One region of the Pseudoalteromonas issachenkonii genome, then DNA from elsewhere that is predicted to be linked to it. Evidence: predicted binding sites of a transcription regulator. Region 1 holds the regulator's gene; the other holds the start of a gene.

What was found. Region 1 encodes FliA, which starts transcription of late flagellar genes. Its sites were predicted from a motif close to CTAAAGNTNNNNNNNNNNNNGCCGATA; they were not measured.
Region 2: a site for FliA is predicted at 2,465-2,491, ahead of pomA (flagellar motor protein PomA). Genes of this name have one in related genera too.

The regions. Positions count from the first base shown of each region.
Region 1 is NZ_CP011030.1:2,435,532-2,439,967, forward strand. It holds gene PISS_RS11300 (chemotaxis protein CheA) at 1-827, opposite strand, end outside; gene PISS_RS11305 (protein phosphatase CheZ) at 842-1,609, opposite strand; gene cheY (chemotaxis response regulator CheY) at 1,626-2,009, opposite strand; gene PISS_RS11315 (RNA polymerase sigma factor FliA) at 2,050-2,760, opposite strand; gene PISS_RS11320 (MinD/ParA family ATP-binding protein) at 2,787-3,647, opposite strand; gene flhF (flagellar biosynthesis GTPase FlhF) at 3,640-4,436, opposite strand, start outside.
Region 2 is NZ_CP011030.1:802,423-806,858, reverse strand. It holds gene PISS_RS03715 (DNA topoisomerase III) at 1-12, opposite strand, end outside; gene PISS_RS03710 (hypothetical protein) at 88-573, opposite strand; gene PISS_RS03705 (flagellar motor protein MotB) at 721-1,641, opposite strand; gene pomA (flagellar motor protein PomA) at 1,644-2,411, opposite strand; gene xseB (exodeoxyribonuclease VII small subunit) at 2,715-2,957, shown strand; gene ispA ((2E,6E)-farnesyl diphosphate synthase) at 2,960-3,847, shown strand; gene dxs (1-deoxy-D-xylulose-5-phosphate synthase) at 3,963-4,436, shown strand, end outside.

The DNA.
Region 1 (4,436 bases):
TCATCATCGCCCGAGCTTTGCTCGTTACTTGGTGGAGCCACAGGGGCTGATGGTGTTTGTTGTGGTGTACTTGCGGTTGCTTGGCTCACTTCGCCAAAGCTGCCTACACCATGAAGTTCATCCAATAAGCTGTCAAACTCATCGTCAGTTATATCACCACTGACATCATTGTCACTTGATGATGATTGTTTTTCTTGTGGGGCTTGCCCTTTTCCATGAAGTTCATCAAGTAGGCTTTCGAATTCGTCTTCGGTTATTTCATCAATCTGAGACTCAGTACTGCTGCTATCTGGGCCGCTAAATAATTCATCAAAAGCAAACGGGTCTTCTTCAGCATCGTTGCTCGGTTGCTCTGCAACTGGTTCGGGCTCTACCGATGGGGTTTCGACAGGAGCTATATCTTCAACCACAGAATCGCCGGCAAGCTCTTCTGCTGTCGGTGGCTGTCCAAGTTTGTGAAGTACTGCAAGTAATTCTGGATCAGCAGGCTCTGGCTGGTCACGATTTTTAATCGTGGCAAACATTTCATTAATGGTATCCAGTGCTTGTAAAATCACATCCATTAATTCAGAGTTAACTGTTCTTACACCTTGGCGCAGTAAATCAAACACATTTTCAGCACCATGACATGCATCAACAAGCTCTGTCATAGCCAAAAAGCCAGCGCCACCCTTTACAGTGTGGAAACCGCGAAATATTGCGTTTAGTAGCTCAGTATCATCTGGGTTGTTTTCCAGTTCTACTAACTGTTCAGATAAAAGCTCAAGGATTTCTCCGGCCTCTACTAAAAAGTCTTGTAAAATATCTTCATCGACTTCAAAGCTCATGCAGTACTCTCCTATTAGAAGCCCAAACTTGATAATAGATCATCAACTTCATCTTGATCAGATACAACATCATTACGCGTTTCTTTATCAATAATAGGCCCTTCGGGACCTGCTAGTGTTTGTGCAACAATGGGATCTTCTATTTTTTCTGGTTGTTCAGTTGGTTCAACCTCACCACCTTGCGCTGCAAATGCAGTCAACAGGTGAATTAAACTTTCTTCAACTTCACGGACAAGTTCAATAACACGGCGAATAACCTGACCCGTTAAATCTTGATAGTCTTGAGCCATCAGCACATTAGTCATCAGCATTTGTAACTCATCGGTTTTGTGATGAGAACTGCTCATAAACTTATCAATACTATGACAAAGTGATTTAAACTCGCCAAGCTCTATTTCGCGGTTCATTAAACGATCCCACGTTGGCTTGATATCAGCTATTTCGTCAGCGATTTCTTGTGCTAATGGTAAGCTTGCTTCAACCGCATCCATTGTCTTATTGGCTGCGTTTTCTGTCATTTCCATGACATAGTTAAGGCGTTTTTTTGCGTCAGGGATGGCATCAGTGGTAATGTCTGTTAAACGCGTGTCTAACTCGAAACTTTTTAAAGCTTCGTGCAGTTGACGCGTCAACTTACCCACCTCAGCAAATAACTGTGATTGCTCTTGTGAAGCTGTTTCTAAAATTAACTGATTCGCTTTATCTTGCTCACCATTTTCTAAAAAAACAACTAACTGGCGAGCTTGTTCTAAAGTAATCTGAGGCGCAGCAGGTGCTGACATAAGCCTCTCCCTCTCATTAACCTAAGCGTTCGAACACTTTTTCTAATTTAGTTTTCAATGTACCTGCAGTAAATGGTTTAACAATATAACCATTAACACCTGCTTGGGCCGCAGCAATTATTTGTTCTTTTTTAGCTTCTGCTGTAACCATTAAAACAGGAATATGCTTTAATTTTTCATCAGCTCGAATTGCCCTCAAAAGATCAATACCTTGCATGCCTGGCATATTCCAATCTGTTACAACAAAATCAAACGCTTGATTTTGCAACATAGGCAAAGCAGTTGACCCGTCATCTGCTTCTTGAACATTGGTAAAACCTAAATCGCGCAACAGGTTTTTAATAATACGTCTCATTGTTGAGAAATCATCAACAACAAGAATTTTAATGTTTTTATCCAAAACATCCTCCAGTGAGGCCTGAACCTTTATTTACTTACTTCTAGTTTATCCAGTCATTGATTTTTGCTTTAAGCTTAATCATCGCCTGACCATGTATCTGACTTACACGCGATTCACTTACATCGAGTATATGCCCAATTTCTTTTAAATTCATCTCATCGTTATAGTACAAAGAAAGCACCATTGCATCTTTTTCCGGTAACGACTTTATTGCACTGAGTAAAGACTCATTAAACCGTTCATTTTTAACATTATTGAACGGTTTGTCTAGTGCTAAATCTTGGCCATGAGGTGTAATCACATCGTCATCTATACCAAGGTCTTCAATACCTAACACTTTACTTACATTTACATCGTTTAAAATATGATGGTACTCATTTAGCGAAATTTCAAGTTTTTCAGCAACTTCACTATCTTTAGGTTCACGGTTTAAACTGTTCTCAAGCGCAACAATAGTCTCTGCAACCAAACGGCTTTTTCTGTGAACTGAACGTGGAACCCAATCGCCTCGGCGCATTTCGTCTATCATCGCACCACGAATACGAATACCGGCAAAGGTTTCAAAGCTTGCGCCTTTGCTCGCATCAAAGTTTTTTGAAGCTTCAATTAAACCAATCATACCCGATTGAATTAAATCATCTAGCTGCACACTGGCCGGTAAACGAGCAATTAAATGGCACGCCACTTTTTTGACTAATGAGGCATGCTTTTCAACAATCATATTTAAATTTTGTGTTGACTGATATCCCATAGCTCTATTCACCGGTATTGTCATTGTTAGTTACTAACTAGTTTCTCAATGAAAAACTCTAAATGACCCGAGGCTTGACTAGGTGTTGGCCACTTAGCAATTTTTGTAGCCAGTGTTTTAAAAGCAATTGCAGCAGGCGACCCAGGAAAAACCTCAACAATTACTTTTTGGCGGCGCGTTGATTTGCGCATATTTTCATCATATGGAACCGTTGCAACCAACTCCATTGATATATCTAAAAATCGGTCGGTAACCTTTGAAAGTTTTGCAAACAATTCCTGCCCTTCGCGTAAACTACGCACCATATTGGCAACAATTTTAAATTTATAAACGCCGTGCTCACGGCTAAGTACTTTAATTAAAGCATAGGCATCGGTAATTGATGTAGGCTCATCACATACCACCACAACCACATCTTGCGCTGCGCGAGAAAAACTCAGCACCATATCGGAAATACCCGCAGCGGTATCAACAATTAAAATATCAAAGTCGGTGTTAAGTTCACTAAATGCACGAATAAGTCCAGCGAGCTCTGAGGGTGATAACTCAACCATACTTTGCGAACCCGATGTTGCAGGCACTATTTTTATGCCTGCGGGACCTTCGACTAAAATATCATCAAGTTCACATTCGCCCGATAAAACATGAGATAAATTACGCTCAACGCGCAGTCCAAGCATCACATCACAATTCGCTAATCCTAAATCAGCATCTAGTACAAGCACACGTTTGCCTTGTTGGCCTAACGCGATTGCCGTGTTAAGGGATACGTTCGTTTTACCCACTCCACCTTTGCCGCCGGTGACAGCGATAACTTTTACGCCGTTATTATTATTCTTGCTCATTTTGCGAAGGCCGCTTGCTTGATCTAAAACTGTGTTAATCATACATCTCTACTGTGCTCGACGCCACTGATTGGTGTCGTGATTGTTGTGCTTTTATTCTTTTTAAATACAATTGCTCAGCTTTTTTTACTAGTTTTTCGGCATTTGCCACTCTAATATCTTCTGGTACTCGCTGACCGTTAGTAAGATACCCTATTGGGAGACGATTTTGAATCGCAATACTAATAATCTCACCTAAACTCAATGACTCATCAAGTTTAGTAAAAATACATCCGCTTAGCTGTACTTTTTTAAAGTGCCTTACTGTTTCTTGTAATACATTAATTTGCGCCGTCGCACTTAATACTAAATAACTACGTATATCAACACGCTGATTACGCATCAAGGTGTTTAACTGCTCAGTTAAGCGTAAATCACGTTGACTCATTCCCGCTGTATCAATTAAGACTAGACGTTTATTTCGTAAATGGTATAAAACTTCTGCTAATTCATTTGCATCTTTAACTTGTTTAACGCCACAACCTATAATACGACCATACGTTGCTAGCTGCTCATAAGCACCAATACGGTAGGTATCGGTAGTAATAAGCGCTACTTTATCGGCACCGTATTTTTGTGCACCCAATGCTGCCAGTTTTGCAACTGTGGTGGTTTTACCCACGCCTGTAGGCCCGACTAACGCAAAAACACCGCCTTGGCGAAGTATTTCGTTGTTCGTGGTTTGCATTTGATCTTCAACCATGTTCAATAAAGCTTTCCAGCCTTGTTGGCGAGACACATCGTCTGGTACAAAACATGCCATTTGCTCAGCAACATTTTTCTCTATCCCCA
Region 2 (4,436 bases), 1.6 Mb from region 1:
ATAAAGTTTCATAATCAAGCTCTAACACTGTTCATATAAACAGTAGTTTAGCATATCAGTTTAAAACTGGGGATATTTTTATAGTTTCTAACTTAAAGCTTTATTTCGCTTATTAACAAAAAGATATAAAAGAGGCAGGTAGCAGACAACAACAGTGGCAATATTTATTAAAGGCATAAATGTTTGATACATCACAGTGCTATAAGATAAATCCCAAAGGTGTCGGTCAACTAAGCGAAATAATTGAAGAATGGGTGCACCAATAACAATAAGCTGCCCAAGTACACATTGCCACAAATGCACTTTATCTTTAAGACCCCAATAAGCAATAAGTGCCATCCAAGTAATATCTGTTAATGCCCATACAAGGTAACGGTATATATAAATACCATCATCAAACGCCATTAAACTTGAGTAGGTCACAGTGCCAAATAAGAAAAAAGCGGCAGTAATAACAACGAACCTAAGAGCTAAATAATCTTTGAGGATAAAGAATATAAAAATAGCCGGACTCAAAATAAGAACCCAGCTTTTGCTTAATATACTTACAAAATACAAAAACCATTCAGGCAAACTAAATAACCTTACTTAGCTTTTGTATCTTCATCAGTTCCATCGCCGTTACCAGGCATACTACAATACTTAGTCAACATATTCGCCCCATTACATTTGTTAAGAATGTTGCATTCTATGCTAAAAAAGGTACATAGCCAAGTCATTCTATCTTACATCAATTGGCGCTGACTCTTTTGCCTTGCCTTGTAAAATTGATATTTCTACACGGCGGTTACGTCTGCGATCTTCGCGGGAATCATTAGGTACTAAGGGCCTGGTTTCTGCACGCCCTACCACCATCATTCTGGTTTTATCAAAACCTGGAACTTTTTGTAATTCACTCGCTACCGCAACTGCGCGTTTAGATGATAAATCCCAGTTATTAATGTAAAGCTCGTTGGATACCTGAAAGTCATCCGTATGACCAGACACCGTAATTTCACCGGGTACATCTTTAAGTAATCGGCCAATATCTTGAATGATAGGTTTAAATTGTGGTTGTAAAAATGCACTCCCCGATGGAAACGAGCCATTTTCTCTAATACGAATTATGATTTGCTGCCCTAAAGATTCAAGCTCAATAGCCCCATCAATAATTTGCTTTTCAAGCTGTTGCGCAATTTTTTTAACTAAGTCATTTATTTGCTCTTGATCAGCAGCAGACACTGCCGTAGCTGCAGCAACTTCCTCTGAGGTACTGCTTGATTCACCACCTCGCTTTTCACCACGTTGCTCTTGACGTCCACCTGCGGAGCTTTCATCTCCCGCCTGAAACTCAAGCATTTGTTGGGTCATTTCAACCGTTTGTTGCTGAATGGTTTCTATAGGAGTTGGCTCAGGTTTACCCGGCGTAAACTCCATAGCAATAACAGATGTCCCTTTTGGAATGTCTTTTACTTCTATTTTATTTTGTACACCAAAAGCAAACTTCATTGAGCCTGCAATTTGTTTAAATTTAAGTACATCCATTTCAGAAAATGCGAGTAAAAGTACGAAAAAGCACATTAATAATGACATTAAATCGGCAAACGTTCCCATCCACGCAGGAAGTCCTGGAGGTGGGCATTTGCACTCTTCATCTGACATAATTATTCCTCAGTATTGACTGCGCGTTTTGATTCAGCTAGATAATTTTTCAAGATCCCTTCAATTACTTTAGGATTTTGCCCGTCTTGAATACCTAATACTGCATCTAAAATTAAGCGCTGATTCATGGCCTCTTCGTCTTTACGCAGTTCTAGTTTTACCTGAATAGGAATGGCTACAACGTTTGCTAAAAACGCACCGTATAATGTGGTTAACAACGCAACCGCCATTGCCGGTCCGATAGCTTTGGGGTCATCCATGTTCGAGAGCATAGCCACTAAGCCTATCAACGTACCGATCATCCCCATTGCAGGTGCAATATCACCTAATGATTTAAATAAGGTTGCCCCCATTTCATGGCGAGTGGTGGTTAACGAAATATCTTTTTGTAATGTTGCTCGTACCACATCAGCATCATGCCCATCTACTAGCATATCAACGCCTTTGCGCATAAAAGGATTTGGGATTTCGGCTTCTTCTAAGGCTAAAAATCCGCCTTTTCGAGCAGAGTCAGCTAATTCTACCGCTTTTTCGATTAATGCTTCAGGAGGCTCAATTTTAAACATAAACGCTTTTGCACATACTTTACCAATGCCAAGAAATTGCGACATGGTAAAATTAGATAAAACGATAAAAAGGGAACCACCGAATACAATAACCACAGAAGGGGTATTGTAAAACATAGCGACTTCACCGCTACTACTCATAAACATGGACATGACAATTAAGCCAATTGCGCCAAGGATCCCAATAATGGTTGCTAAATCCACATTCCCTCCAAAGGTTTTATATTTTTTCTTCGCAAGCGTTGTTATTAATTGTTTATCGGCAAGATACTGAAATACTTAAGTGATTTTTATGATAAACGGTAAAATTAAGATTAGTTATATTTTAGATCAACATAGGTAATCAATCTAATTAATCAAAATTAATAATTTTAAAAAATAACGTTGAAACGCAATAAAACCCAATCAACAGCATTTATCTATCAAAAAACAATATCATTCTTTGACCTAGTTTAGCATTCCCCCTAAAATTGGCGTCTAAATTTATTATGTAAGTTGAAAATAAAGATGGCGACTAAAAAACCTGAAAATTTAAGTTTCGAACAAGCACTAGAAGAGTTAACAACAATTGTCAGTGAAATGGAACAAGGTGATTTATCGCTTGAACAGTCTTTAAAGCAATTTGAGCGAGGTATTGCACTTGCGAGCGCATCTTCAGGCAAACTTCAACAAGCTGAGCAAAAGGTGTCGATATTAATGGGTAATGACGAAAAAGCACCGCTTACTCAGTTTGATAACGATATGGAATAATCGTGAGCATAAAAGAACAAATAAAACTCGCTCAAGATGATGTAGCTAATACGCTCAACCTTTATTTTGAACAACCTCTTGAAAGCGACAATACTATAAAAGAAGCCACACATTACAGTGTAATGAATGGTGGTAAAAGACTGCGCCCGTTTTTAGTGTACACCACAGGTAAAATACTCGGTGCTGACAAGCGTGATTTAGATGTACTTGCCGCAGCCATTGAATGTATTCATAGTTATTCATTAGTGCATGACGACTTACCTGCTATGGATGATGATGATTTACGCCGTGGTCGCCCTACATGTCATATTGTATACGGTGAAGCACAAGCGATTTTAGCTGGAGATGCACTGCAAACTTTAGCATTTGAACTTATTGCTAAGCACACATTTAAATGTTCGACTGAAGCACAATTAAAAATGATCGCAGCACTAGCGCATGCATCGGGGTTACAAGGTATGGTTGCCGGACAAGGCCGCGATATTGCAGCAACCGATAAGGTTATTACTGTTGATGAGTTAGAACGCATTCATAAACTTAAAACCGGTGCGCTAATAAATTGTGCGATTACTCTTGGCGCACTGTGCGCCCCTAATACAAGCCAACAAACTTTAGATAACTTATCAACTTTTGGATACGCTATAGGGCTTGCATTTCAAGTTCATGACGATATTTTAGATGTTGAGGGCGATACGCTTACTTTAGGCAAGCCACAAGGGTCAGATATTGCAGCGAATAAAGCGACATACCCCGCTTTATTAGGTATGCTAGGCGCTAAGCAAAAAGCACAAAATTTAATACAACAAGCCCATGAGGCATTAGCTAACATTGACGCAGACACAACAGATTTAGCGGCATTGGCTAACTATTTAATTGAACGTGACCATTAAATACAGCTAAAACGTATTAACTCTTAGTATAAAATTATTACTGAATATTAAGTCGCCTTTTAAACCTCGTTTGTTTTGAGGAGGGTTAATATTAGCGAAGGATATATAAAAAACCATGACACTTGATAGCAGCAAGTATCCATTACTTGATTTGGTGAACGAACCAGCCCACTTGCGAGACTTAGCACAAGATAAGCTTCCTGCATTTAGCCATGAATTGCGTGACTATTTACTCAATTCGGTATCGCAAAGTAGCGGCCATTTAGCGTCTGGTTTAGGAACCGTAGAACTTACCGTTGCACTACATTATGTATACAACACACCCGATGACCGCTTGGTCTGGGATGTGGGTCATCAAGCTTATCCGCATAAAATACTGACTGGCCGTCGTGATCAAATGCATACCATTCGCCAAAAAGACGGATTGCATCCTTTCCCTTTTAGAGATGAAAGTGAATACGACACCTTTAGTGTTGGCCATTCAAGTACCTCAATTTCTGCGGCGTTAGGTATGTCTATTGCTGCACAAAAAGAAGGCAAAGGGCGTAAAACAGTCGCGGTAATAGGCGATGGCGCAATTACTGCTGGT